One region of the Leclercia sp. GHBNCSD genome, then DNA from elsewhere that is predicted to be linked to it. Evidence: predicted binding sites of a transcription regulator. Region 1 holds the regulator's gene; the other holds the start of a gene.
What was found. Region 1 encodes PurR, which represses purine synthesis genes. Its sites were predicted from a motif close to CANGCAAACGTTTGCNTG; they were not measured.
Positions count from the first base shown of each region.

Region 2: the regulator PurR is predicted to act here: its motif matches at 5,134-5,151, upstream of ACT3IC_RS04265 (nucleoside-specific channel-forming protein Tsx).

Region 1 is NZ_JBQVYO010000002.1:330,029-344,939, reverse strand. Features, by position in the region: gene ACT3IC_RS22005 (FAD-NAD(P)-binding protein) at 1-1,071, opposite strand, end outside; tRNA gene ACT3IC_RS22000 (tRNA-Val) at 1,220-1,296, opposite strand; tRNA gene ACT3IC_RS21995 (tRNA-Val) at 1,301-1,377, opposite strand; gene mdtK (MdtK family multidrug efflux MATE transporter) at 1,529-2,902, opposite strand; gene ACT3IC_RS21985 (riboflavin synthase subunit alpha) at 3,125-3,769, shown strand; gene cfa (cyclopropane fatty acyl phospholipid synthase) at 3,801-4,949, opposite strand; gene punC (purine nucleoside transporter PunC) at 5,230-6,426, opposite strand; gene punR (DNA-binding transcriptional activator PunR) at 6,542-7,465, shown strand; gene purR (HTH-type transcriptional repressor PurR) at 7,471-8,496, opposite strand; gene cydH (cytochrome bd-I oxidase subunit CydH) at 8,793-8,882, shown strand; gene ACT3IC_RS21955 (MFS transporter) at 9,047-10,213, shown strand; gene sodB (superoxide dismutase [Fe]) at 10,252-10,833, opposite strand; gene ACT3IC_RS21945 (C40 family peptidase) at 10,956-11,780, opposite strand; gene grxD (monothiol glutaredoxin 4) at 12,117-12,464, shown strand; gene rnt (ribonuclease T) at 12,509-13,159, opposite strand; gene gloA (lactoylglutathione lyase) at 13,256-13,663, opposite strand; gene nemA (alkene reductase) at 13,747-14,844, opposite strand; gene ACT3IC_RS21920 (TetR/AcrR family transcriptional regulator) at 14,898-14,911, opposite strand, start outside.
Region 2 is NZ_JBQVYO010000001.1:867,805-882,715, forward strand. Features, by position in the region: gene ACT3IC_RS04230 (aldo/keto reductase) at 1-662, shown strand, start outside; gene thiL (thiamine-phosphate kinase) at 725-1,696, opposite strand; gene nusB (transcription antitermination factor NusB) at 1,775-2,194, opposite strand; gene ribH (6,7-dimethyl-8-ribityllumazine synthase) at 2,216-2,686, opposite strand; gene ribD (bifunctional diaminohydroxyphosphoribosylaminopyrimidine deaminase/5-amino-6-(5-phosphoribosylamino)uracil reductase RibD) at 2,777-3,880, opposite strand; gene nrdR (transcriptional regulator NrdR) at 3,885-4,334, opposite strand; gene ACT3IC_RS04260 (SadB/YajI family lipoprotein) at 4,488-5,027, shown strand; gene ACT3IC_RS04265 (nucleoside-specific channel-forming protein Tsx) at 5,289-6,173, shown strand; gene ACT3IC_RS04270 (helix-turn-helix transcriptional regulator) at 6,297-6,977, opposite strand; gene ACT3IC_RS04275 (VOC family protein) at 6,992-7,357, opposite strand; gene secF (protein translocase subunit SecF) at 7,500-8,471, opposite strand; gene secD (protein translocase subunit SecD) at 8,482-10,329, opposite strand; gene yajC (preprotein translocase subunit YajC) at 10,355-10,687, opposite strand; gene tgt (tRNA guanosine(34) transglycosylase Tgt) at 10,710-11,837, opposite strand; gene queA (tRNA preQ1(34) S-adenosylmethionine ribosyltransferase-isomerase QueA) at 11,891-12,961, opposite strand; gene acpH (ACP phosphodiesterase) at 13,054-13,635, shown strand; gene ACT3IC_RS04310 (peroxiredoxin) at 13,763-14,365, shown strand; gene ACT3IC_RS04315 (DUF3999 family protein) at 14,409-14,911, opposite strand, start outside.

The DNA of each region.
Region 1 (14,911 bases):
ATGCAGCCGCAACACGGTGTAGCGCCACGGCAACGTGCGGTGGTCCCGCTTGTTACGCTCCACTTCATCCAGGTTAGAGACCGCCCAGCGGAACGGGCCATGCTTCTGGCGATCGGCAAACCAGGCGTCGCGGATGCTGTCGGCGGTGAGGGTGTCCAGGGCGATCGCCTTGCTCCACTGCGGGTCAGCCTGCGTCAGCTCTTCAATCATCAGCATAAATACCCGGTCGAGCAGGCCGGTGGTGCCCTGCTGGATCGCCGCCTCGATGGCCGTTTCCGTGACCACGGTTAACGGCTCGTAAGGGATAGGACAGTAGAAATCGGCTTCGGGCAGGATGCCAGAGCGGGACATCAGCACAATCTTCAGCGCCTCGCTCTTCTCATCGAGCCGGTAGTGGATCTGCTCGTCATCGGTCTCAATGAATTTGCCATGCTGTACGGCGACGGCCATTGCCGCGTCCAGCCCGCTCAGGGAGGTACCTAAAATGCCCACCTTGCCCGCGCCGATGCTGGCCTCCATCAGCCCGGACCAGGGGCTCGGGAAGAAGTCGCGTGGAGAGGTATCTTCGTCCGGCCAGACGTGGCCAGTGGCGATCACCGCCAGATCGAACTGGTCAGGAGTGAGTTTGCCGTCGGTCCAGATGCTCACCCCCTCGGCGCTGGCCAGCAGATCGCTCACCTGGCAGGACTCCTGGACAGTGATCTCGAAGCCCTGTTTTCGTGCCTGCGCGATGAGCGTCTGGAACTGGTCACGGAAATAGTGGCCCAGCAGAATACGCGGCAGGAACTGTCGGTCGTGCAGGGTAGATTTCTGCACGCCGTAGCGCGCAAGATGCGCCTCACTCTGGGTGCGCAGCCACGCGAGGTAGGTGGAGAAAAGGGGCGGGATCTCAATGCTGGCGATATTGGCCAGCATCATGCGCGAGTTATCTTCATCGCTATAGGGCATCCCGACGCCGGCCTCTTCAGCCTGTTCATAAACGGTGACGGAAAGCGGTGTATTCAGTTTCAGAAAAGAAAAGAGGGTATAGATCCCTGTGGGACCTGCTCCGACAATGGCAATTTTTTTCATTGTGTTTACCTGCTGTTTTTTTACCGAATCCATGGGAAAAATGCTATGCAGGTTAAGTGTGGTAGAAAACGGGTGATGAGCAACTCAGAAACGAAGCGAAAGTGATAAATCAGAGAAGAAGAGGGATTGCACCATTTCAGAACTGAAATGGTGCGTCCGAGTGGACTCGAACCACCGACCCCCACCATGTCAAGGTGGTGCTCTAACCAACTGAGCTACGGACGCAGAATGGTGCGTTCAATTGGACTCGAACCAACGACCCCCACCATGTCAAGGTGGTGCTCTAACCAACTGAGCTATGAACGCATTGTTGTGTGTGACAACGGGGACGGATATTAGCGGCAGTGGTCGCATGAGGCAAGAGGCAAACCGCAATTTTCTTTCAGATTTCACGCGATTGCTCTATTCCCGCGCAAAATGAAGAGAAAGTAGCCGCCCGCAGGCGGCTGGCGGGTGATTAACGCGCAGCGCGTTGCAAAATCACGCTGGATGGCTGGCGCTGTAAAAAACGCATGCGCAGCATCATCATAACGGCGGCGGAGGTCAGACCGATGATAAAGCCCATCCAGAAACCGGCCGGGCCCATACGATCCACCACCAGATCGGTGAGCGCCAGAATATAGCCGCTCGGCAGACCCAGCACCCAGTAGGCGATAAAGGTGATAAAGAAGATCGAACGCGTATCTTTATAACCTCGAAGCACGCCGCTGCCGATCACCTGGATTGAATCGGAGAGCTGGTACACGGCCGCGAGCAGCATCAGATGGGAGGCCAGCAGCACCACTTCCGGGTTGTCGTTATAGAGCAGGGCGATCTGCTCGCGCAGCGTGACGGTGAACAGCGCCGTGCAGACGGCCATGCACATGCCTACGCCAATGCCGGTCCGGGCTGCGATTTGCGCATCCAGCGTGGAGCCCTGTCCGAGGCGATAACCGACGCGAATGGTTACCGCGGCAGCAAGCGACAGCGGCAGGACGAACATCAGCGAGCTGAAGTTAAGGGCGATCTGGTGCCCGGCCACATCCACAATCCCCAGCGGGGAGACGAGCAGGGCGACCACCGCGAACAGCGTCACTTCGAAGAAGAGCGCCAGCGCGATAGGCAGGCCCAGCTGCACCAGCCGTTTGACCACCTCCATGTCCGGCTGGCTGAAACCCGCTTTGCTACGGATATCACGCATGGAGCGGGCACGCTTCACATAGGAGAGCATGCCGAAGAACATCACCCAGTAGACTACCGCCGTGGCAACGCCGCAGCCGATGCCGCCCAGTTCAGGCATGCCGAAATGACCGTAAATAAAGATGTAGTTCACCGGGATATTGACCAGCAGGCCGATAAAGCCCAGCACCATGCCCGGTTTGGTCTTCGCCAGACCTTCGCACTGATTACGCATCACCTGGAAGAATAAATAACCCGGCGTCCCCCAGAGAAGGGCGCGTAAATAGCCGACGGCTTTATCCGCCAGGGCCGGGTCAATATTGCGCATGGCGTGAATAATATAGCCCGCGTTCCACAGCACCAGCATGATCAACACCGAGACCAGACCGGCCAGCCAGAAGCCCTGACGGATCTGATGGGCGATACGATCCCGCCGCCCGGAGCCGTTAAGCTGAGCAATCACTGGCGTCAAGGCCAGCAGGAGGCCGTGGCCGAAGAGAATAGCCGGTAGCCAGATAGAGGTCCCGATGGCTACCGCGGCCATATCGGTGGCGCTGTAGCCACCCGCCATAACTGTATCGACGAACCCCATTGAGGTCTGGGCGATTTGCGCGAGTATCACCGGGATTGCCAGAGCTAATAACTGACGCGCTTCAATCATGTACTTCTGCACGTGAACACCTTTGGTATTGTTGTTATTTGAATGCAAAAAAAGCCGCTGCGAAAAACAGCAAGAAGAAGATGCGGGGAAGTCCAGCTATTGTAGCGGGGATAAGCTAATTATCTAGTGAAAAAATCGCCAGAAAAGGGGGGTACTGGCAACCTCTATTTTCAACTGTTATTGTGGTGGGATTAAACGGTGTTAACACCGAAGGAACAAACAGGAGTCGTAAGCATGTTTACTGGTATTGTGCAGGGCACCGCGAAACTGGTGGCCATTGATGAAAAACCCAATTTCCGTACCCACGTCGTCGCCCTGCCGGACGAGATGCTCGATGGGCTGGAGACTGGGGCATCGGTTGCACACAACGGTTGTTGCCTGACGGTGACCGAAATTAACGGTAATCTCATCAGCTTCGATTTAATGAAAGAGACGCTGCGCATTACCAATTTGGGTGACCTGGTTGAGGGCGATATTGTTAACGTGGAGCGCGCCGCGAAATTCAGCGACGAAATTGGCGGGCATTTAATGTCAGGCCATATTATGACTACCGCGGAAATTGCCAAAATCCTCACCTCAGAAAATAACCGTCAAATCTGGTTCAAGGTGCAGGATCCTTCATTGATGAAGTACATCCTCTATAAAGGCTTTATTGGCGTGGATGGCATTAGTCTGACCGTTGGTGAAGTGACACCTACCCGATTCAGTGTCCACCTGATCCCGGAGACGCTGCAGCGCACGACTCTCGGCAGCAAAAAGCTGGGGCACAGAGTGAATATCGAAATCGACCCGCAAACCCAGGCGGTGGTCGATACCGTGGAGCGCGTACTGGCGGCGAAAGAGGCCGCCGCTATCCAGCAGACGCTCAACGACGCATGATAAAAAAGACCCCGGCAAGCCGGGGTCTTTTTTAGCGGGGCACCCGCAGGCCGTGCTCCACGCCGCGGCTGAATACCACCTGCCACAGCTGAATATCACGGGCGCGAAACGCACCGGCGCAGGCGTTCAGATAGTAGCTGAACATCCGTTTAAATCGTTCAGAATAGTTGTCGGCGATCTCCGGCCAGCTGGCAAGGAAGCGCGCATGCCAGGCCATCAGGGTAGTATCGTAATCAGCGCCAAAATTATGCCAGTCCTCCATTACAAAATGGGCTTCGCTGGCATTCGCAATCTGGCGAACTGAGGGCAAACAGCCATTCGGAAAGATGTACTTGTCTATCCAGGGATCAACGTTATGGTCGGTTTTTCGTGAGCCAATGGTATGCAGCAGGAACAGGCCATCCGGCTTCAGGTTACGATCCACCACGTTGAAATAGGTGTTGTAGTTTTTTGGCCCCACATGCTCGAACATCCCTACCGAGACAATGCGATCGAACTGATCGTGCAGATCGCGGTAGTCCTGTAACAGGATGGTGACATCCAGCCCGGCGCAGCGCGCCTGCGCCATGCGTTGCTGCTCCGCTGATATGGTCACACCGACCACGCTGACGCCATAGTGCTGCGCCATAAACTCCGCCAGCCCGCCCCAGCCGCAACCGATATCCAGTACCCGCATACCGGGCTGCAGTTGCAGTTTTTCGCAGATGAGGCGCAGTTTATCCTGCTGGGCCTGCTCAAGGGTGGTGGCCTCTTTCCAGTAACCGCAGGAGTACTGCATAGCCGGGTCGAGCATACGGCTGAACAGGTCATTGCCAAGATCGTAGTGCTCTTTGCCGACAATCCAGGCGCGCTTTTTACTTTGCAGGTTGAACAGGCGGGCAGTAGCGATGCGCAGGGTATCCTTCAGGTGGCTGGGCAGCTGTGTTTCCAGACCCGCTCGCAGAACCTTATGGAAAAAGATGTCCAGCCGTTCGCACTCCCACCAGCCGTCCATATAGCTCTCGCCGAGACCCAGTGAGCCCTGCTTCAGGACGCGTTTAAAAAAATCGGGGTGTTTAACTTGTAGATCGGAGGATGCCGGGCCGTTGATGGTGATACCCGCGCGGCTCAGCAATTCATTGACTATCCGGAACCAGTCATCATTCCGGATGCTGACTTCTTCTATACACGATGAACTCATAGCTTCTCCATCACCTGATGTGATCAGAACCCATAAACAGCGTAGACGCTCTTCATGGAGAGTGAGAAATTTCACGGTGCAACCCGTGAGGCTAATATCCGACGTAGAACAGAGGAAGGGAGAGGACCCTTGCCGAAAGGCCATCCATGGTAAAACGGGAGCAATCCGGCTCCCGTTAACACTTAATGATTTTAGTATTTATCAGAAAGCTTTAGCCAGTATAGGACTGATATCCTGGTGATTCAACAGCATATTGTTAGTACGCTAATTATTTATCCTGTCAGGCGTGGGAAGATTCTGCGTGCGGGCTCTCATCCTGCTGGCCCACAGGGAGATACTGCATCCGATAGCCAAGCGCGGCCAGCACGACGGTCGCCACCATCACGCTGGTGGTGGTCAGCAACGGGGTGGCAATCAGCCAGGAGACCAGCAGGCTCGCGAGGAAACAGAGTCCCAGCTGCAGGGTGTTCTGCAGTGCCGCCGCGCTGCCGGTTGCCTGCGGGAAGGGACGCAGCGCCTGCGCTACCACGATAGGGTAGATGGCGCCGTTCGCCACTGCCATCAGGCAGAAGGGGGCCAGCAACGCCGCCAGGCTGACGCCCGGAATAAACCCGATCGCCCAGGTACCGATCACGCTGACGGCAAACAGGCCCAGCAGCCACGGCAGCATCTGGTGACCCGGCCATTTTTGCAGGGCGGCGCGGCAGCCGTAACCCCCAATCAGGAAGGCGATAGTCTGCGGCACATAGCTCAGTCCGATCGCCGCCGGGCTGTAGCCCATATCGCTGAGGATAAACGGCGAGCCGGTCAGCCAGGCGAAGAAGCTGGCGGAACAGGCGGCGTAGATCAGCACGTTGCCGCGGTAGATCCGGGAGCGAAGCAGGGTAAAGAAGGTCACGCGGGAGGTTGGCTGCGCCTCTTTTACCGTCACTGGCTTCAGGAAAAAGGCCGGGATCATCAGCACCAGGGTAATGGCAAACAGCACCGCAAAAATGGCCTGCCAGCTGAAATGGGCGAGGATCCAGCTGCCGAGCAGCGGTGCCAGCGCTGGCGACAAGCCAACCAGCGGCATGATGGTGGCGAAAATGCGGTTGGTTCGCGATGCCGGGTAGTAATCGGTCACCAGCGCCTGCCAGGTCACCGCCGCGGCGCAGACCCCCACCGCCTGGATAAAGCGTAGCACCAGCAGCCAGGTGGCGTCGCGTACCCACAGCATACCGAGGCAGCCGAATGCAAAGATGGCTAAGCCGGCCAGCAGTACCGGCTTGCGTCCGAAGCGGTCAGACATCGGTCCCCAGAGCAGCTGCGCGAAGGCAAAACCGGCCAGGAAGAGGCTCAGGCTGGCGCTGATGGCGGCAGCCGGGGTTTGCAGATCCGCCTGCATGATGGCGAACGCAGGCAGGTACATATCGGTGGCGAGGAAGCCCAGCACGCTCAGGCCGCCGAGCCAGACTAAAAATCCTTTCCCGGGTTGCATGGTTTTATTGTCCTTATGGATGCAGGTTTAGGTAGCCGCTGAGTGTAGGCAGTGCAATCCCGCTTGTGAAACGCTAATATTTGGCGGTTGCATTCAAATTTTTTGCAGGCAGAAAATGTGGTCAGAATATTCCCTTGAAGTGGTGGATGCCGTGGCGCGTAACGGCAGTTTCAGCGGCGCGGCACAGGAGCTACATCGTGTCCCGTCAGCCATCAGCTATACGGTGCGTCAGCTTGAGGAGTGGCTGGCGGTGCCGCTATTTGAACGGCGACACCGTGATGTGGAGCTGACGCCTGCCGGGCTGTGGTTTCTGAAGGAGGGGCGTTCTGTTATCAAAAAAATGCAGATCACCCGCGAACAGTGTCAGCAGATTGCCAACGGCTGGCGCGGGCATATCTCCATTGCGGTGGATAACATCGTTCGTCCCGAGCGCACCCGCCAGATGATCGTCGACTTTTATCGCCACTTCGCTGACGTTGAGCTGCGTGTCTCCCAGGAGGTCTTTAACGGTGTCTGGGATGCGCTGGCGGATGGCAGGGTGGAGATGGCGATCGGCGCGACCCAGGCGATACCGGTGGGGGGGCGCTACGCGTTTCGCGATATGGGGATGCTGAGCTGGGTCTGCGTGGTGGCGAGCCACCATCCGCTGGCCGCGCTTCCCGGCCCGCTCAGCGATGATACCCTGCGCAACTGGCCGTCGCTGGTGCGGGAAGATACCTCCCGCTCGCTGCCGAAACGGATCACCTGGCTGCTGGATAACCAGCGGCGGATCGTCACCCCGGACTGGGAATCCTCTGCGACCTGCCTGTCGGCCGGGCTGTGCGTGGGGATGGTGCCGGTCCATTTTGCCCGGCCCTGGATAGACAGTGGCAAATGGGTGGAGCTGACGCTGGAAAACCCCTTCCCGGATGCGGCCTGCTGCCTCACCTGGCAACAAAACGACATGTCACCGGCGCTGGCGTGGCTGCTGGATTATCTGGGGGACAGTGAAACGATGAACAGGGAGTGGTTGCGGGAGCCAGAGGTACTGGCTCCCTGAGCGGATCAACGGCGGTAGTCGCGGAACGGGCCATCGGCGACGGAGCGGCGTTCGATCAAACGCGGATGCACTTCAATGGACTGCGACTCTTCACGTTTATTGACGATACGGTCGAGCAGCATGTTGAAGGCGGTCTCGCCCAGCGAATCTTTTGGCTGGTGGATGGTGGTCAGCGCCGGGGTGAAGAAACGGGCGTTGCGCACGTTATCATACCCGATCAGCGAAACGTCCTGCGGAACGCGCAGGCCCATCTCGTCAGCGGCACACAGGGCACCCATCGCCATAACATCGCCGCCGCAGAAAATAGCGGTCGGACGCGGCGTCTGGGAGAGGATCTGCTGCATGGCGCGATAGCCGGACTCCGGCTCAAAGTCGCCCTGGACGATCCAGTTTTCCGGCACCGTGATTAAGGCTTCTTCCATCGCTTTCATAAAACCGGCCAGACGACCGGCACCGGTGTTGCGCTCCAGCGCGCCCGGGATGACGCCGATATCGCGATGCCCGCGTTCGATCAGATAACGTCCTGCCATGTAGCCACCTTCAAAGGCGTTATCAATGACCGAGTCGGTGAAGTCCGCTTTCGCTTCGCCCCAGTCCATCACCACCATCGGGATATTGCGATACTCTTCCAGCATCTTCAGCAGCGGCTCCGGGTATTCCGAGCACATTACCAGCAGGCCGTCGACGCGCTTTTGCGCCATCATTGACAGATAGGCCCGCTGCTTCTCCAGGCTGTTCCAGGCGTTGCCGAGGATCAGGGTGTAACCTTTCTGGAAGCAGTTTTTCTCTACCGCTTCAATAATTTCTGCGAAGTAGGGGGCTTCGCTGCTGGTCGCCAGCAGGCCGATCGATTTGGTGTGGTTCACCTTCAGACTACGGGCGACGGCGCTCGGAGAATAGTGCAGCTCTTTGATCGCTGCCCAGACGTTGTTACGCGTCTCTTCCGCCACAAAGCGGGTTTTGTTAATAACATGTGATACGGTTGTAGTGGAAACGTTTGCGCGTTTCGCTACGTCTTTAATTGTTGCCATCAGATGTCACTCCAGACCATATCTTAAGCTCCTGAAAAACCAATAGGTAAACGTTTGCCTTCACTCGCCCTAATTGCGCAATTTGAATTGCGGTACGCCGGGAAAACGACACAGGACGTCAGGAGGGGGTCAATGGCCGGTACGCTAATAAATTTAGCGTGGAATTTTGGCTGATCTTGACCAAAAGGGGAAGAGTAAAAATCGATATCAATCTAAATCCAGCAAGATTTTTACCCTGAACTGTGCAAAAATGAGCAAGCTCACTCTTCGTAGGGTGATTAAAAGGAGAAAAATTGATGAGTACCGATCTTAAGTTTTCGCTGATTACCACCGTTATTGTTCTGGGTCTGATCGTTGCCAGCGGTCTTACGGCTGCGCTGCACTGATATTTGCGAGGGAGCTAACGCTCCCTCGTCTCCCTTCTGCTATTGTTACGCGTCCGGCAAAAATCTTTTGCCAAATTGTTAACTTCTCATTTTTTGTGATTGATGTCATGCTTTCGCCTTCATTGTTCTGTGTCGCCTGACGACACGGTATCCGGAGTTGAAGTATGAAAATCAATTTTCCGCTGCTGGCCCTGGCCATTGGCGCATTTGGCATCGGCACCACCGAGTTTTCTCCAATGGGACTGCTACCGGTTATCGCCCGGGGTGTGGATGTCTCTATTCCCGCTGCGGGCATGTTAATCAGCGCCTACGCTATCGGCGTAATGGTAGGGGCACCGCTGATGACCTTGCTGCTTTCCCATCGCGGCCGTCGTAATGCGCTGATCTTCCTGATGGCGATCTTTACCGTCGGTAACGTGCTGTCGGCGCTCTCCCCGGATTACACCACCCTGATGCTGTCGCGTATTTTGACCAGCCTCAATCACGGCGCCTTCTTTGGCCTCGGGTCGGTGGTCGCCGCAAGCGTAGTGCCGAAGCATAAACAGGCCAGCGCCGTAGCAACCATGTTTATGGGTCTCACCATCGCCAATATTGGCGGCGTACCCGCCGCAACGTGGATGGGCGAAGCCATCGGCTGGCGGATGTCCTTCCTGGCGACGGCGCTTTTGGGCGTGGTCTCGATGGTCGCGCTCTTCTTCTCCCTCCCTGCGGGTGGCGCGGGCGAAAAGCCGGATGTGCGTAAAGAACTGGCGGTGCTGATGCGCCCGCAGGTGCTTTCCGCCTTACTGACCACGGTTCTCGGTGCTGGGGCAATGTTCACCCTCTACACCTACATTGCGCCCGTTCTGCATGACATTAACCAGGCGACGCCTGCTTTTGTTACCGCGATGCTGGTGCTGATTGGCGTCGGTTTCTCCCTCGGCAACTTCCTGGGCGGCAAGCTGGCGGACCGCTCCGTAAGCGGCACCCTGAAAGGCTTTCTACTGCTGCTGATCGCGATTATGGTGGCGATCCCGTGGCTGGCACGTAATGAAGTGGGGGCGGCGTTCGCGATGGTGGTATGGGGAATGGCGACCTTTGCGGTGGTACCGCCGCTGCAAATGCGTGTGATGCGGGTGGCAAGCGATGCGCCAGGGTTATCCTCTTCCGTCAATATCGGAGCGTTTAACCTGGGGAATGCGCTGGGTGCGGCGGCGGGTGGTGCGGTGATCTCCGGCGGGCTGGGGTACAGCTTTGTTCCGGTGATGGGGGCCATCATTGCCGCGCTGGGGCTTCTGCTGGTGCTAATGGCCGACAGAAAACAACCTGAACCGGTTTGTGCCGCCGAATAAGACCAAAACGCAGAAGGCCCGGCCTTCTGCGTTTTTCGTTATGCCGCGAAGTTCTTCGCAACAAATTCCCAGTTTACCAGCGCCCAGAAGTGCTCGAGGTAGTTCGGGCGCGCATTACGGTAATCGATGTAGTAAGCGTGTTCCCATACATCCACCGTTAACAGTGGGGTAGCGTTGCTGGTCAACGGCGTGCCCGCATTGGACGTGGAAACGATGGCCAGTTTCCCGTCCGCCTCTTTCACCAGCCAGGTCCAGCCCGCGCCAAAGTTTTTCACCGCGGCGTCGGTAAACTTCGCTTTAAATTCCGCAAAGCTACCAAAGGTGGCGATGATGGCGTCAGCCAGATCACCCGTCGGTTCACCACCGGCCTGAGGCGCCAGGCAGTGCCAGTAGAAGGTGTGGTTCCACACCTGCGCGGCGTTATTGAAGATACCGCCCTCAGAACTACGCACGATCTCTTCCAGGGTTTTCCCTTCAAATGGGGTGCCGGCGATCAGGTTATTCAGGTTGGTGACATAGGTCTGGTGATGTTTGCCGTAGTGGTACTCCAGGGTTTCCGCAGAAATATGCGGGGCCAGAGCGTCTTTTGCATACGGTAATGCAGGTAATTCAAACGACATTGCTTCTCTCCTTATTATAGTGAACCATCCAATAACCATATTGAATGTAAGGATAGAGTAGCAAATTGAAAGACCCTACAAAAGAGGAACTTACCCCGCAGGCTTACCCGCGGGGCAGGGGGTTAACGCAGCGTGCTGGGCTTCATCACGCGGCGAGCGCCAACGTAATGGCGCTGCCAGTACTCTTCGCTCAGGGAGGTGAGCTGAATATCCTGGCCGGTACGCGGCGACTGAATAAATTTGCCGTTGCCAACGTAGACACCAACGTGATCGGCGGTGCCGCGACCCTGGGTGCGGAAGAACACCAGATCGCCGCTTTCGAGCTCACCGCGATCCACCGGGGAGGCGTCACGCAGATGGTACATTTCGTTGGCGGTACGCGGAATGCGGAACTTAACCAGATCTTTATAGGCGTAATAGACCAGGCCGCTGCAGTCGAAACCGGTACGCGGTGAGCTGCCGCCCCAGCGATACGGTTTACCAATCTGGCCCATTAGCTTATTTAGCGCCGTTTTCTGCGCTTTTTGCACCCGGACTTTATGCGCTTCGGCAAGGGTCGTGGTCTTGCTGGTTTTCACGCACTGCGCTTTATGGCCTTTACGGGAAGTACATTTTTCTGTCACAACGCGCGAAGCGGTTTGAGTTGTACGGGGCGCGCTGCGGGAGGAATTTTTGCTTTTCTTACTGGAGGTGGCTGGCTGTGTTTTAGCGAGGCTGCTTTTTTTGCTGCTGCTCTTTTTACTGGCGGTGCTTTTTTTGCTGGTGCTCTCTTTCTTCGTGGTTTTGCCGCTGCTGCTTTTTTTCTTCGGTTCGGTGGCTTTTGCCAGATGCGTTTTGTGGGCGGCAGAAGGCCGCGCCTGCTCTGAGGCGTTTGCCACCGGCGTGAAGGTGAGAGATGAAAACAGCAAAGCACAGAGCGTGATCGAGAATTTATTTATTCGCGCCACTGGGCATTCCCCTGGTAATAGCTGGATATAAATTATCCTGCGTCTGATTTACAAAACTTGTCGATTCTAATCTATAAAAAGCCCCTGCGTTAATAAACTTTTTGCATCTAAAACTGCGTTTCGTTAGCAAGTGCAAAAAAACAGAATTTCAACCGGTTGATCTGTACATTCGCTGAGCAAAGACGCAGGGGGGAACGGGATAAGGTAGTTTTACAATGCAACTTTACGTCACGCGCGGTAAAATCCTGTACGTGACGAAAATGTTATTTTCCGTAGTCGGCCTGAAACGCTACAATGTCAGACTATTGCCGTAACAGAAGTAAAAGGAAGCAAGACATGAGCACTACTATTGAAAAAATTCAGCAGCAGATTGCTGAAAACCCGATCCTGCTGTACATGAAAGGTTCTCCGAAACTGCCTAGCTGTGGTTTCTCCGCTCAGGCGGTGCAGGCGCTCTCTGCCTGTGGCGAACGTTTTGCTTACGTTGATATTCTGCAGAACCCGGATATCCGCGCTGAGCTGCCAAAATACGCTAACTGGCCGACCTTCCCGCAGCTGTGGGTTGACGGTGAACTGGTTGGCGGTTGCGACATCCTGATTGAGATGTATCAGCGCGGCGAACTGCAGCAGCTGATCAAAGAGACGGCTGCGAAGTACAAATCTGAAGAGCCAGGCGCCGAGTAATCTCGCGCACGGTAAATAAAAAAGCGACCTTCCGGTCGCTTTTTTTATGCGTTGTTGCCAACATCTGGCAGCGGCCAGCCGCCGAGACGCTTCCAGCGGTTAACGATTTCGCAAAACAGTTCCGCCGTGCGTTCGGTATCGTACAGGGCGGAGTGCGCCTGTGTGCCGTCAAAATCGATACCGGCGGTAATACAGGCTTTCGACAGCACGGTTTGCCCCAGCGCCAGCCCGCTTAAGGCCGCGGTATCGAAGGTCACAAACGGGTGGAACGGATTACGTTTCAGCGACGCGCGCTCGGCGGCAGCCATCATAAAGCTGTGATCGAAGGTAGCATTGTGCGCCACCATGATCGCGCGATTACAGTTCTGCTCTTTCATGCCCTTGCGCACCATTTTAAAGATGGCATGCAGCGCGTCATATTCACTCACTGCCCCACGCAGCGGGTTATGCGGATCAATGCCATTAAATGCCAGCGCCTCAGGCTGCAGGTTCGCCCCTTCAAAGGGTTCAACGTGAAAATGCAGCGTGGTATCCGGCAGCAAATTGCCCTGTTCATCCATCTTCAACGTGATGGCGGCAATTTCCAACAGCGCATCGGTTTTGGCGTTAAATCCAGCGGTTTCGACATCAATCACGACAGGATAAAAACCACGAAAACGGTCGCACAGACCGGTAAGTTGAGCGTTATCGGACATCTGGATCTCTTACAAGGGGAAAAAAGCAGTGCGTATTATGGCAAATTTTGAGGCGAGATGCAGTAAAACAACGGGCGCATGGCGCGCCCGTCAGGATCAGTTGCCCAGACCGCGACCGGCGTCTTTGGCTTCGATCAGTTCGATTTTATAACCGTCCGGATCTTCAACGAAGGCGATCACGGTGGTGCCGCCCTTAACCGGACCCGCTTCACGGGTCACGTTACCGCCGTTGCTGCGGATCCGCTCGCAGGCTTCTGCCGCGTTATCCACCTCCAGGGCGATATGACCGTAGGCTGTACCCAGCTCGTAGCTATCCACACCCCAGTTATAGGTGAGTTCGATAACCGCTTCGTCGCTCTCCGGGCCATAACCGACAAAGGCCAGGGAGTATTTGTATTCCGGGTTTTCGCTGGTGCGCAGCAGGGTCATGCCCAGCACGTTAGTGTAAAACTCGATGGAACGTTGCAGATCGCCAACGCGCAGCATGGTGTGAAGTAGGCGCATATTATCCTCTTAGCTTTTATCATCTTGAACAGAAACGATGTTTTAGTATAGCGGCGAAGTGTCGCCGCTATCAATGCGGGGGCTTATAAAGAGGGATAATCGGTGTAACCTTCCGCGCCGCCGCCGTAGAAGCTCTCCGGACGCTGCGGGTTCAGCTCGGCTTTGCGCTGCAGGCGAGCCACCAGGTCCGGGTTGGCGATATAGGCGCGGCCAAAGGCCACGGCATCGATCAGCCCTTTGTTAATCAGATCTTCGGCTTTCTCCGGTGTATAAGCCCCGGCACCGATGATCACGCCCGGGAAGCGGTCGCGCACTTTCTGACGGAAGGCATCGGTGTATGGCTCGCCGCCAGCCCAGTCTGGCTCGGACATGTGCAGATAAGCGATGCCGCGTTTTGCCAGCTCTTCGATCAGGTACAGCGCGTCGGCTTCTTCGTTCGGGCCGTTATCCACGTTCTGGAAAGAACCGATTGGCGAGACGCGAATACCAATGCGATCCGCGCTCCACTCTGCAGAAACCGCATCAATCACCTCAAGCACCAGACGGGCGCGATTCTCAACGCTGCCGCCATACTGGTCAGTACGCTGGTTAGAGGAAGGCGACAGGAACTGGTGCAGCAGATAGCCGTGGGCCCCGTGCAGTTCAACCAGATCGAAACCAGCTTCGCGGGCATTGGCGACGGCCTGGCGGAAATCGTTCACGATCCCCGGGATCTCGTCCAGCTCCAGCGCACGTGGCGTGGTGGTGTCAACGCGAATGGCGTTGCCATTCTCATCGCGCAGGGAGGTGCGGGTCCCCGCATTGATCGCAGAGGCAGATACCGGCGCCTGACCGCCAGGCTGGATGCTGCTGTGGGAGATACGGCCAGTGTGCCACAGCTGAACCGCGATGCGGCCATCTTCAGCATGCACGCCGTCGGTGATTTTCTTCCACGCCGCGATCTGCTCCGGGCTGTGCAGGCCAGGGGCGCCGGCATAACCTTTTGCCTGAGCAGAAATTTGCGTGGCTTCGGAGATGATCAGTCCCGCGCTGACACGCTGGCGATAGTATTCGCCCATCAGCGGCGTTGGGATATCGCCCGGCTCAATGCTGCGCAGGCGGGTGAGGGGCGCCATAAAGACACGGTTTGGTGCTTCGATTGCGCCCACCTTAAGCGGGGTAAACAATTTTTCAGCTGACATAAAGGCTCCTGAGTAGACCGGTCGTCTAGTAATTTGCGAAATAAAAACGCCTGTTAACTGCCAGGCG
Region 2 (14,911 bases), on a different contig from region 1:
TCCTGCGCTCCATTGATGACAGCCTGCGCCGCCTGAATATGGAGTATGTCGATCTCCTGCAGATCCACCGCTGGGATTACAACACCCCGATTGAAGAGACGCTGGAAGCGCTGAATGACGTGGTCAGAGCAGGTAAGGCGCGCTATATCGGCGCGTCGTCGATGCATGCCGCGCAGTTTGCCGACGCGCTGGCATTACAGGAACAGCACGGCTGGGCACCGTTCGTCACCATGCAGGATCACTACAATCTTATCTACCGCGAAGAGGAGCGGGAGATGCTGCCCCTCTGCTACCAGCATGGCGTGGCGGTGATCCCGTGGAGTCCGCTGGCGCGCGGGCGTTTAACCCGTCCGTGGGGCGAAACCACTGCCCGCTCGGTGTCCGACGAGTTTGGCAAAACGCTGTATGACGAAACCGAGGCCAACAACGCGCAAATCGCCGAGCGCTTAACGGGCGTTGCCGAGGATCTTGGCGTGACGCGCGCTCAGGTGGCGCTGGCATGGGTGCTGAGCAAACGGGGCGTAGCCGCACCGATTATCGGTGCCTCGCGGGAAGAGCAGCTGGATGAGCTGATCAACGCCGTGGACATCACTCTGACGCCGGAGCAGATTGCCGAGCTGGAGACGCCGTACAAGGAGCATCCGGTGGTGGGGTTTAAATAGATGTGAACGCATTTGTAGGCCGGGTAAGCGCAGCGCCACCCGGCAATACAAGCCGCACAGAACTATGCGAAGTGGTCGTAACCTTTCCAGTCGAGCGTCACCGGCTCGCCGTTCTGCACAAATTGCAGCCCTTCGCTCTCCGGCATAATCTGGCCGATACAGGTAAACCCTGCCCCCAGATTGGCTAACGCCACATCCAGCGTGCCGCGGTTCAGCTCGGGTACGGTAAAGCACAGCTCGTAATCTTCCCCGCCGGAGAGCGCCCAACGCAGCGCCTGCTCTGGCTCCACATGCCTGCGCATCGCCTCAGAGAGCGGGAAGTGATCGAGGTCGATCCGCGCGCCCACGCCGCTGGCTTTCAGAATGTGGCCGAGATCGGAGATCAGGCCATCGGAGAGATCGATAGCTGAACTGGCGCGATCGCGCAGCGCCTGACCGTGCAGAATACGCGGCGTCGGGCGCAGATGGCGCTGCACGAAATAGGCCGCGTCATCGGCGTTTTCCACCATCAGGCGCTTCTGCAAAATCGCCAGCCCGGCCGCGCTGTCACCCGGCGTACCGGTGACATAAATCCAGTCGCCCGGCTTCGCGCCAGCGCGTTTCAGCGCGCGGCCTGCTGGTACGTAACCGTGGATCGCCAGAGTCATCGACAGCGGCCCGGCAGTCGTGTCGCCGCCGATCAGCTGCATATCGTAGTAGTTAAGCTGCTCAAACAGCGCATCGCTGAAGGCCTCGAGCCAGCTTTCATCGACCTCTGGCAGGGTCAGCGCCAGGGTTAACCACGCGGGATCGGCCCCCATTGCCGCCAGATCGCTCACGTTTACCGCCAGCGCTTTGTACGCCAGATCGGCAGGATCAATATCCGGCAGGAAATGGTTACCGCACACCAGGGTGTCGGTGCTGATCGCCAGCGTCTGTTTTTCGGGAATATTGAGAAGTGCACAGTCGTCGCCGATGCCGGTTTCCACATCGCGACGCGAGCTTCTGACTCGGTCAAAATAACGGGCAATCAGGGAAAATTCGCCGCATGCCATACGTTATGCCTCAGCAAAGAAAATAAAAAAACCGGAGCCCGCACCACCCAAAGGCAGTACGACACTCCGGCTTGCGGATCACTTTTTACGGGGACGGATCGCAGGTGCAGCTTTGTCCAGCACGCCATTCACAAATTTGTGGCTGTCTTCAGCACCGAAGGTTTTCGCCAGTTCGATCGCTTCGTTGATGGCCACTTTGTAAGGCACATCGTCACGTTTAGACAACTCAAACAGTGCGATACGCAGCACCGCTTTTTCAACCTGACCCAGCTCTTCGAGCAGACGGGAGAGGTACGGCTTCATCAGACCGTCGAGATACGCGCTATTAGTCGCCACTCCCGACAGCAGTTCACGGAAGTACACGACGTCAACGTCTTTGACGTCTTGTTCCGCCAGGAACTGGTATTCAACATCAGCGATGTCGTTCTGGGACAACTGCCAGGAGTAAAGTGCCTGAACGGCACATTCACGGGCGCGGCGACGAGCAGCAGGTTTCACGGAATTCCCCTTACAAAAAAATCAGGCCTTGATGGCTTTCAATACATTGATCATTTCAAGCGCGGTCAGTGCAGCTTCTGCACCTTTGTTACCGGCTTTGGTGCCAGCACGTTCGATGGCTTGTTCAATACTTTCAGTGGTGAGTACGCCGAACGCGACAGGAATTTCTGCATCCTGCGCCACGTGCGCCAGACCGTTGCTTGCGCCACCCGCAACATATTCAAAGTGCGCGGTACCGCCACGAATCACCGTACCCAGTGCGATTACCGCATCGTATTTGCCGGTTTTCGCCAGTGCGCCCGCTGCCAGTGGCAGTTCGTAAGCACCCGGAACCCAGACAACGGTAATGTTTTCGTCTTTCACCTGGCCGATACGTTTCAGGGCGTCAATCGCGCCATCCAGCAGGCTGTCATTGATGAAGTTGTTGAAACGCGCAATGGTGATGGCGACGCGAGCGTCCGGGGTAGCAACGGCTGCTTCAATAATGTTCATACTCTTCCTTAACGGGTTCATTTGGTGGCCCCGCAGGGGGGCGGATTTTATCATAATATTTTGCGCACTGCTTCCCTATTTAGGCAAGCCTTACGCGGTGGTCAGGTGAAGACAGACATCCGGCCCTACCGGACGTATTTCGCTGAAGCTAAATGCCGGTGCATCCGCCAGTTTTTCCAGCCCTGGCAAGGCGCACAGGCCGCGCGCGTCGTTGCCTAACAGTTTAGGCGCAAGATAGACGATCAGCTCATCCACCAGCCCCGCCTGCAACAGCGCCCCGGCGAGCGTCGGGCCAGCTTCGACCCAGATGCTGTTGATCTGCTGTTTGCCCAACAGCATCATCAGCACCACTAAATCGAGATGTCCTTTATGCTCCGGCACCAGAATGGTGCGCACGCCTTCCGGCCAGCTGCGGTCATCTTCCTGGGTGCGGGCAAACCAGGTCTCGCCTGGCTGCTGCACAATGCGGTGCTCAGGGGTAACAAGATTCTGCCGGTCGACCACAATCCGCAGCGGCTGGCGTAAATTCTCTTGCGGGTAGAGTGCCTGAGTATCCGCGTTTAACTCATCCCAGCGCACGGTCAGCGCAGGATCGTCGGCCAGCACGGTGGCATGCGTGGTGAGAATAGCATGGCTTTGCGCGCGCAGACGTTGCACATCGCGCCTTGCCTGTGGGGAGGTGATCCACTGGCTTTCACCGCTGGCCATTGCCGTGCGGCCATCCAGCGACGCGCCAAGTTTCAACTGCACGTAAGGGAAACCGGTCCGCATCCGCTTGAGAAAACCTTTATTCAGGCGTTCGGCTTCACTCATCATCAGGCCGTGACTGACCTCAATCCCAGCCTCCTGAAGGCGGTACAGACCGCGCCCGGCTACCTGCGGATTAGGGTCCTGCATCGCCGCCACAACCCGTGAAACGCCAGCGGCAATCAGGGCATCGCAGCAGGGCGGGGTTCGGCCATGATGGCTACAAGGCTCCAGCGTGACGTAGGCGGTTGCGCCCCGCGCCTTCTCGCCGGCCATGCGCAGGGCATGCACTTCGGCATGGGGCTCCCCGGCACGGTAGTGAAAACCCTCCCCGACGATCTCGCCATCCTTCACAATGACGCAGCCGACATTTGGATTGGGATGGGTGGTAAAACGCCCGCGTTGCGCCAGCTTGAGCGCTCGCGCCATGTAAATCTCATCCAGCATGGGCTTAATCCTGTAGGCGGGCGATCTCTTCGCCGAACTCTTTGATATCTTCGAAACTGCGATACACGGAAGCAAAGCGGATATAGGCAACTTTATCGAGCTTTTTGAGCTGCTCCATCACCAGGTTACCGATCATTTTACTTGGCACTTCGCGTTCGCCGGTGGCGCGCAGCTGGGTTTTGATGTGATTAAGCGCCATTTCAACGTCGTCTGCGCTCACTGGCCGTTTTTCCAGTGCCTTGAGCATCCCGCTGCGCAGTTTTTCTTCGTTGAACGGTTCGCGGATGTCGTTACTTTTCACCACACGCGGCATCACCAGCTCAGCCACTTCAAAAGTCGTGAAACGTTCGTTACACACCAGGCACTGCCGACGGCGGCGTACGGACGAGCCCTCTCCCACGAGTCGGGAGTCGATTACTTTGGTATCCACGGCGAGACAGAATGGGCAATGCATACGGTGTCCTGACTATCGGGTTAACTGAACTCTATTTTACCCCGAACTGGCTCCACAACAAAGAAGGAGCGTTTTTGAGATAAAGGATCTATACGAACGCCTGCATCGTTGACTACCCTTAGCAGAATCCGATATTTCAGGGAAATAAGTGCCATGACAAGACGTTACCTGAGGATCCTGCTGGTGGGAAGCCTCTTTAGCCTTAGCGCCTGCGCGCAGCAAAGCGAAGTTCGTCAGATGAACCAGAGCATCAGTTCGCTGAACACAACCATGAACAAGCTGAACCAGGAAACCGTCAAAATCACCCAGCAGAATGCGCTGAACGCCAAATCGACCAGCGGCGTCTATCTGCTGCCAGGGTCAAACACCCCTGCCCGGCTGAACAGCCAGATCGGCACGCTGCGTATGTCGCTGATGAATGTTGCGCCTAATGCCGATGGCACCCGGGCCACGCTGCGCATCCAGGGCGAATCCAACGATCCGCTGCCGGCATTTAGCGCCACCGTAGAGTGGGGCCAGATTCAGGGCACGACCGACAGCTTCCAGGAGCTGAACGTTCAGACCCAGCTCATTAATGCTCCGGCCAGTGTGCTGGCACCCAGCGATGTTGACATCCCGCTGCAGCTAAACGGCATGACGCCCGATCAGCTCGGCTTTATCCGCATCCACGATATTCAGCCCGTCGCGCAATAATCCCCCTGCGGAACGTGTTCACGTTCCGCTCCCTTCTTTGGTTACAAACATTGGCAACAGAAATGTTTGCTATTACAATCCGCTCCGTTAAAAATACGCAAACGTGAACGCAATCGATTACGTATGTGAGAGATCTGTGAAACAACACATATTTTTGTGAGCAAGGATTCCTATAATAGGCCCCCAGAAACACGAAATATTTAGAAACGCAATTCGCGCCTTTTTCACGCCCGCAAGGGATTTCAAATCAGTGGCATTATTATGAAAAAAACATTACTCGCAGCCGGTGCACTCCTGGCGCTCTCTTCTACGTTCTCTGTGCAGGCAGCGGAAAACGATAAACCAGAGTACGTCTCCGACTGGTGGCACCAGAGCGTTAACGTCGTCGGCAGCTATCACACCCGTTTTGGACCGCAGATCCGCAACGATACTTACCTGGAATACGAAGCGTTTGCCAAGAAAGAGTGGTTTGATTTCTATGGTTACATGGATGCGCCGGTATTCTTCGGTGGTAACACGGATGCAAAAGGTATCTGGAACCACGGTTCCCCACTGTTCATGGAGATCGAACCGCGCTTCTCCATCGACAAGCTGACCGGCACCAGCCTGGCGTTTGGTCCGTTCAAAGAGTGGTACTTCGCGAACAACTACATCTACGACATGGGTCGCAACAAGTCTGGCCGTCAGAGCACCTGGTACATGGGTCTGGGTACTGACATCGACACCGGTCTGCCGATGAGCCTCTCCATGAACGTCTATGCCAAATATCAGTGGCAGAACTACGGCGCAGCGAACGAAAACGAGTGGGATGGCTACCGTTTCAAAGTGAAATACTTCGTGCCAATCACCCAGCTGTGGGGCGGTAACCTGAGCTATATCGGCTTCACCAACTTTGACTGGGGTTCTGATCTGGGCGACAACGATTTCCGTGACCTGAACGGGAAGAAGGCGCGCACCAACGACTCTATCGCCTCCAGCCACATCCTGGCGCTGAACTACGATCACTGGCACTACTCTGTTGTTGCCCGTTACTGGCACAACGGTGGTCAGTGGAACGACGACGCAAGCCTGAACTTCGGCGACGGTGACTTCAGCGTTCGTTCTACCGGCTGGGGTGGTTACCTGGTTGTGGGTTACAATTTCTAAGATGATTTGTGCCGGGTGGCGCTTCGCTTACCCGGCCTACAAAACATGTTAACGGCACAAACCGTAGGCCGGGTAAGGCGCAGCCGCCACCCGGCAAAAAAGCCTGCTTAAAAGCTGGCTTTTTTATTGCTTCACCTTCCGTAAAAAATCGGCCAGCGACCTGTTCGCGCTTTCGCTAAAGCGTCTCTCCGTCATGGTGATATTCAGACACCTGTCGAGCCGGAAGCAACGATAGTCATCACGTCGCTCGCACCACGCCGCCAGCAACCAGTGCTCTCCCCAGAAGAACAACCCCAGCGGCTGCACTTCGCGAGAAGAGAGCTGCCCGGCTTCATCACGATAATGCAGCGCCAGCACCCGCTGGCTGGATATCGCCTGATGAATAAGATCAAACCCGCTGCGGGAGTGGTGCTGCATGGCAATATCCGGGGCGTAGATCCGCGTCTGCTCTGCCTTGCGACGGCTCTCTTCCGGCAGGATCGCCAGCACTTTCTCCTGGGCCGACTCCAGTTCGCGCGACAGCGACTCCCCGCCCCAGGTTTTGAGCAGGCGGATCGCCACCATCAGCGCCTCCGACTCCTTGTTGGTGAGCATCAGCGGTGGCAGGTCAAAACCCGACATCAGCCGGTAACCGCTCCCCGCTTCGCCTTCCACCGGCACGCCGGAAAGCGACAGATCGCGGATATCGCGGTAGACCGTGCGTTCAGAGACGCCCACTCTTTCCGCCAGATGCGCTGCCGTTGTCAGACGTCTTCCCCGCAGGATCTGCACAATCTGAAACAAACGGTCAGCGCGTCGGGTCATTTTTTCTTAGGCTCTCAGGCAGGTTGATGAAGGCCGACGCGATTACCTTCGCTGTCGGTAAATAAAGCGATAGTACCAATACCGCGCGGCAACGTCAGCGGGCCAAATACGCACTCGCCACCGGCAGAGGCAACGCGGTCAAGCGTGGCCGTCAGATTGTCAGTATGCAGATAGATAATGGCTCCCTGCACCGAGGGAATAATCCCCTCAAATTTTGCCAGCGCGCCGCCAGTAGCCGGGTCCTCATGCGGAAATACCGCCAGCTCGGCGCAGTCCATTTTCTCGCGCCTCAGTGAAACCTGCATTACCGGCTCATAAAATTTGATGGCGCGATCCATATCTGCGACCGGAATTTCAAACCAGTTAATCACACTTTTCATACATCCTCCTGACTCTTGTTTGGGTTCAGAAGGAGTCTACGACAGGCCTCCTGACAGCATACTGTCAGGAGTGTTTGTCAGGAACAGGCAAAAAAAATCCCGGTCAACAGACCGGGATTTTGATAACACGATAAACGTGGCCTTACGGCAGAATAGACGGCTGATCCGCCCCTTCTTTCTCGACTTTCTGCTGGAGCAGGTGCTCGCGCTTCATGCCCAGCTTCAGCGCCAGCGCGGACGCTACATAGATAGAAGATGCTGTACCAATGGAGACACCGATCAGCATGGTCAGCGAGAAGCCTTCCAGAATCGGACCGCCGAAGAGATAGAGCATCAGGATCACCATCAGGGTGGTCCCGGAGGTGATCAAGGTACGATGCAGCGTCTGGGTCAACGACACGTTAAAGATTTCGTACGGCGTACCGCGACGGATCTTACGGAAGTTTTCACGGATACGGTCCGATACCACGATACTGTCGTTCAGCGAGTAGCCAATAACCGACATCAACGAGGCCACAATGGTCAGGTCAATCTCGATATGGAACAGCGACAGAACGCCCATGGTGATCACCACGTCGTGCGCCAGGGCGATAACCACCCCGGCAGCCAGACGCCATTCGAAGCGGAAACCGACATACGTCAGGATACAGAGCAGCGCCACCAGCAGTGCCATCGCACCTGTCTGGGCCAGATCTGCACCCACGCTTGGGCCAACGAATTCAATACGTTTTACCGTCGCATTCTGGCTGGTCGATTCGTTAATCACCTGTACGACTTTGCTGCCCAGCTCCTGGCTGCCGTTGGCATCCTTCACTGGCGGCATGCGCACCATGATGTCACGGCTGCTGCCGAAGTTCTGCAGCAGCGGCTCTTCAAAGCCCGCCTTCTGCAGCGACTCGCGCATCTGATCCATATCGACCGGTTTTTCCAGGGTGATTTCAATCACCGTACCGCCGGTGAAATCGAGCCCCCAGTTAAAGCCTTTTACGCCCATGATGGCGATGGACAGAACCAACAGCAGACCCGAAATGCCAAAGGCCCAGTAGTCCCAGCGCATAAAGTCCCAGACTTTACGGCCGTAGTTCAATTGTTCAACAGTATATTCCTGTGCCACAACGCACTCCTCAGATAGACAGCTTTTTAACGCGCTTGCCGCCGTACAGCAGGTTCACGATGGCACGGGTGCCGACAATAGCGGTAAACATTGACGTCGCCACACCAATACCGGTGGTGATAGCAAAGCCCTTGATCGCGCCGGTACCCACTGCATACAGGATAAGAACCTTAATCAGTGTTGTTACGTTCGCATCGAAGATGGAGCTGAACGCGCCCCGGTAGCCTTCGTCGATCGCCTGTTGGATGGAGCGACCGTTGCTTAGCTCTTCTTTGATACGTTCATTTATCAGTACGTTGGCGTCAACCGCCACCGCAAGGGTTAAGACGATACCTGCAATCCCTGGCATGGTCAGCGTTGCCCCCGGCAGCAGGGACATAATGCCGACAATCAGCACCAGGTTTGCAATCAGCGCAGAGGTCGCAATCAGACCAAACTTCTTGTAGAAGAAGACCATGAAGATGATGGAGATCGCCAGACCCGCCAGACACGCTTCCAGACCCTGCTGGATGTTCTGCATACCCAGCGTTGGACCGATGGTACGCTCTTCAACAATCTGAATTGGCGCAATCAGCGCACCGGCACGCAGCAGCAGCGACAGCTGACGGGCTTCGTTCGGGTTGTTGATACCGGTGATACGGAAGCTGTTACCCAGGCGAGACTGGATATTGGCGATGTTAATCACCTCTTCCTCTTTCACCAGAACCGCACGACCGTTGGCATCTTTTTTACCGCTGTCTTTGTACTCCACGAACAGGGTCGCCATCGGTTTACCGATATTGTCCTTAGTGAAGTTAGACATGATGTTACCACCTGCGCTATCAAGCGAGATGTTAACCTGCGGCTGGTTGTACTCATCCTGGCTGGAGGTGGAGTCAGTGATGTGGTCACCGGTCAGGATCACACGCTTGTACATCACAACCGGCTGACCTTCACGGGTCTGTTTCACTTCAGAGTCGCCCGGAACGCGGCCAGATGCGACAGCAGACTGATCGACGTTGGTGTTCACCAGACGGAATTCCAGGGTCGCGGTTGCGCCGAGAATCTCTTTGGCACGGGCGGTATCCTGGATACCCGGCAGTTCAACCACGATACGGTCAGCACCCTGACGCTGTACCAGCGGTTCAGCCACGCCGAGCTGGTTTACACGGTTACGCAGGATGTTGATGTTCTGCTGCACCGCGTATTCACGCGCTTCTTTCAGACGTTCATCGGTCATGACCGCACGCAACTGGTTGCTGCCCTGAGAAGAGAGCACCAGATCGCGGTGACGCTGGGTCAGATAATCCATCGCCTGGTCGCGGGCGTTGCTGTCACGAAACGTGATGCTCATCCCGTATTTATCTTCCTTACGCACGGTGGTGTAAGGGATGCCTTTATCACGCAGATCGCTACGCAGGCTATCAATGTTTTGTTCCTGAAGTTTTCCGAGTGCGGTTTCCATATCCACTTCCATCAGGAAGTGAACGCCGCCACGTAGGTCGAGACCGAGTTTCATCGGCTCAGCGTTGATAGCAGCTAACCAACGCGGAGTTGCAGGAGCAAGGTTCAACGCCACGACATATTTATCACCCATCACGCCCATCAGCGCTTCACGAGCGCGGAGCTGCGTGTCGGTGGAGTCGAAGCGAGCAAGAATTGCGCCCTCTTCCAGTGCCACAGACTTAGCGGTAATTTTTTCTTCTTGTAAAGTTTTCTGGACCTGGATCAGCGTTTGCTCACTGGCGGCGACACCGCGCGCGCCAGTGATTTGAACAGCCGGATCCTCACCATACAGGTTGGGAAGCGCATACAGCAGGCCGACGACAATGACGACGACCAGCATGACGTACTTCCACAAAGGATAACGGTTTAACACGGCAGTTCCCTTTGGGAAAAGTTAATTACAGCGCCTTCATGGTGCCTTTCGGCAGAACGGCAGCAACGAAGTCACGTTTGATAACCACTTCAGTGGTATCGTTCAGTGCGATAACGATATAGCCGTTATCAGCGACTTTGCTTACGCGACCTACCAGACCACCGTTAGTCAGAACTTCATCGCCTTTCGCGATGGAGTCCATCAGCTTTTTGTGCTCTTTGGTGCGCTTCTGCTGTGGACGCAGGATCATGAAATAGAAGATCAGACCGAACACCACCAGCATCAGAATCAGAGACATCGGGCTGCCCTGCGCCGGTGCACCTGTTGCCGCTACCGCATCAGAAATAAAAAAGCTCATTAAATTTCCCTCATTAAATAAATTAATCAACGTTCAAAGGTGGAACATCCCGACCCTGTCGTTGGTAAAAATCGGTCACGAAGCTCTCTAATTTACCCTCTTCAATAGCCTTGCGTAAACCAGCCATTAAGCGCTGGTAATAGCGAAGGTTATGAATCGTGTTGAGACGCGCGCCTAATATTTCATTACAACGATCAAGATGATGCAAATAGGCACGAGAATAATTGCGACAGGTATAGCAATCGCACTCGGCATCGAGTGGGCTGGTGTCGCTTTTATGCTTCGCATTACGGATTTTTACCACGCCATCGGTCACAAACAGGTGACCATTACGGGCGTTGCGGGTCGGCATAACGCAGTCGAACATATCAATGCCGCGACGTACGCCTTCAACCAGATCTTCTGGTTTACCGACGCCCATCAGGTATCGAGGTTTATCTGTTGGAATTTGCGGGCAAACATGCTCCAGAATACGGTGCATATCTTCCTTCGGCTCCCCTACAGCCAGACCGCCGACAGCGTAGCCATCAAAACCTATCTCTACCAGACCTTTAACAGAGATATCGCGTAAATCTTCGTAAACGCTGCCCTGAATAATGCCAAACAGCGCATTTTTATTGCCCAGGCTATCAAAACGGTCGCGGCTGCGCTTCGCCCAACGCAGCGACATCTCCATCGAGCGCTTGGCGTAGTCCCAGTCCGCCGGGTATGGCGTACATTCGTCGAAGATCATCACGATATCGGAGCCGAGATCGTACTGAATCTCCATTGATTTTTCAGGATCGAGGAAAATCGGGTCGCCGTTAATCGGGTTGCGGAAATGCACACCCTCTTCGGTGATCTTGCGGATATCACCCAGGCTGAAGACCTGGAAACCGCCGGAGTCGGTCAGGATCGGTCCTTTCCACTGCATAAAGTCATGCAGATCCCCGTGCAGCTTCATGATCTCCTGACCAGGACGCAGCCACAGGTGGAAGGTGTTACCGAGGATAATTTGCGCGCCAGTGGCTTCGACTTCTTCCGGCGTCATCCCTTTTACGGTGCCGTAAGTGCCCACAGGCATAAAAGCGGGCGTTTCTACTACGCCGCGATCAAACACCAGGCGGCCACGGCGAGCGCGACCGTCGGTGGTATCGAGTTCAAATTTCATTTTTTCTCCTGCACCAGAAAAACAGTCCGGCGCGTTAAACCAGTGCCGCGGACTTATTCCCCGACACGTTCATTCAAAGCCTGCGGATTGTACGTGATAAACATCGCGTCACCGTAACTAAAAAAGCGATATTTTTGTTCTACCGCAGCCTTGTAGGCGTTCATGGTGTTTTGATAACCCGCAAAGGCTGAAACCAGCATGATCAGGGTCGACTCCGGCAGATGGAAGTTGGTCACCAGCGCGTCGATCACCTGATATTGATAACCCGGATAGATGAAGATTTGGGTATCGTCGAAGAAAGGGGCGATCAGCGCATCTTTCGCGGCCTGGGCTGCGCTTTCCAGCGAGCGAACCGAGGTGGTGCCCACAGCTACGACGCGGTTACCGCGCGCTTTGGCCGCCATCACCGCGTCCACAACCTCCTGCGGCACCTCGGCATATTCGGAGTGCATGATGTGATCTTCGATACTGTCCACGCGCACCGGCTGGAAAGTACCCGCGCCGACGTGCAGCGTGACAAACGCCATCTCAATGCCTTTTGCGCGCAGTTTTTCCAGCAGCGGTTCATCAAAGTGCAGGCCCGCGGTCGGTGCCGCGACTGCGCCAGGCTTCTGGCTATAGACGGTCTGATAGAGCTCGCGGTCGGCCTCTTCGTCCGGCCGCTCAATGTACGGCGGCAGCGGCATGTGGCCGATGCTGTTGAGGATATCCAGTACCGGACGCTCATCGTTGAACTGCACTTCAAAGAGCGCATCGTGGCGCGCCACCATGGTGGCATTGATGCTCTCGTCATCCCCCAGCAGCAGCTCCGTACCCGGCTTCGGTGCCTTGGAAGCGCGAATATGTGCCAGAATACGTTTATCATCGAGCATTCTTTCGACCAGCACTTCAATTTTGCCGCCGCTGGCTTTACGGCCAAACAGACGGGCCGGGATCACGCGGGTGTTGTTGAACACCAGCAGGTCGCCCGGGTTGAGCTTGTCGAGCAGATCGGTGAAGGTTCCGTGCGTCAGCGCACCCGTCGGCCCATCCAGCGACAATAAGCGGCAGCTACTGCGCTCCGGCACAGGATAGTGGGCAATCAGGGACTCGGGTAAATCAAAAGAGAAATCGGCGACGCGCATGGCATATACTCGTGACTTAAAAACAGGCGGCTTAGTCTAGTGCTCACACCTCTTTGCTGCAACAACTAGCCTCGCTTCGGATAACGAATCGCATGAATTTTCTCGCTCACCTGCACCTCGCTCATCTCGCTGACAGCTCCCTTTCCGGCAACTTGCTGGCCGACTTCGTCCGCGGTAACCCCGCCGAGGCGTATCCCGCCGACGTGGTGGAAGGCATCTTCATGCACCGCCGGATTGATGTCCTCACTGACAACCTGCCCGAGGTCAAAGAGGCAAAGGAGTGGTTCCGCCCGGAGACCCGCCGCGTGGCGCCCATTACGCTGGATGTGATGTGGGATCACTTTGTCTCCCGCCACTGGGAACAGCTCTCACCCGAGATGCCGCTGCCAGCGTTCGTGCGCTATGCCCACGCCCAGGTGACGATCATTCTGCCGGACGCCCCGCCGCGCTTTGTTAATCTGAATGATTACCTGTGGTCAGAGCGCTGGCTCGAACGCTATAGCGAAATGGACTTCATCCAGCGGGTGCTCAACGGCATGGCCAGCCGACGTCCGCGTCTCGATGCCCTGCGCGACTCCTGGCAGGATCTGGATGCCCATTATGAGGCCCTGGAGCAGCGCTTCTGGCAGTTTTATCCCCGCATGATGGAACAGGCGAAACATAAGCAGCTTTAATATAAATGTGATTGATAGGTAAAAGCTGGGTTAACGATTGTCAACGCCTCTTTGTCTTTAGGACAAACACTCTCTATACTGGCCCGCGTTGCGTTCTAAATAACCTTAGTATCTACAGGAGAATCATATGGTTCTGGTAACTCGTCCGGCTCCGGATTTTACAGCTGCAGCAGTTCTGGGCAACGGTGAAATCGTTGAGAACTTCAACTTCAAACAGCATACCAACGGTAAAGCCACCGTTCTGTTCTTCTGGCCAATGGACTTCACCTTCGTTTGCCCGTCTGAGCTGATCGCGTTCGACAAGCGTTACGAAGAGTTCCAGAAGCGTGGCGTAGAAGTGGTTGGCGTCTCCTTCGACTCTGAGTTTGTACACAACGCATGGCGTAATACCCCTGTCGACAACGGCGGCATCGGTCCAGTGAAATACGCGATGGTTGCGGACATCAAACGTGAGATTCAGCAGGCTTACGGTATCGAACATCCGGACGCGGGCGTTGCCCTGCGTGGCTCCTTCCTGATCGACGCGAACGGCATCGTGCGTCACCAGGTCGTGAACGATCTGCCGCTGGGTCGTAACATCGACGAAATGCTGCGTATGGTTGATGCGCTGCAGTTCCACGAAGAGCACGGTGAAGTGTGCCCGGCTCAGTGGGAAAAAGGTAAAGAAGGTATGAACGCGTCTCCAGACGGCGTTGCTAAATACCTGTCTGAGAACGTATCCAGCCTGTAATTGGCACGGTTTACGAAAAAGGCCCGCTTATGCGGGCCTTTTTTTATGCCTTACGCTGTGTCTCCCGCCAGATGCGCCAGGCCATACCTGCCAGCAAAATCACGCCCGCAATCAGCACGCCCCACACCAGCAGCGTATTCATCCTGCTCTCCCGCTCGGCCGCGGAGGTAGCGGTCAGACGCTCCTCGCCGCCTAACGCGACATTATCCTGAATGTCAGCCTGCGGCAGGTTTGCCATATCATAGGTTTTACGCAGGTCAGCAGGGATCAGCATGTCGGGCTCCACGCTGGCAGGCTTTGCCGCCCCATTGCCCCAGGCGAGCACATACGGCGCTTTCCCCTGTGCGTTGAACACCAGGTCATAGCGGTCGCGATGCCCCATGACGCTCGGCAGGTATTCTGGCAAACGCGCATTCAGCGTCGTGATTTTTACCGCCTGCACCAGGCCCCCGTTAAGCGAAACCGGTGGAGACATTTTCCCTTCCAGACGGTAAAGGATCTCTTTTTTCAGCGGGTGCCATTTGTCCTTCTCCGTACTCCGCCACG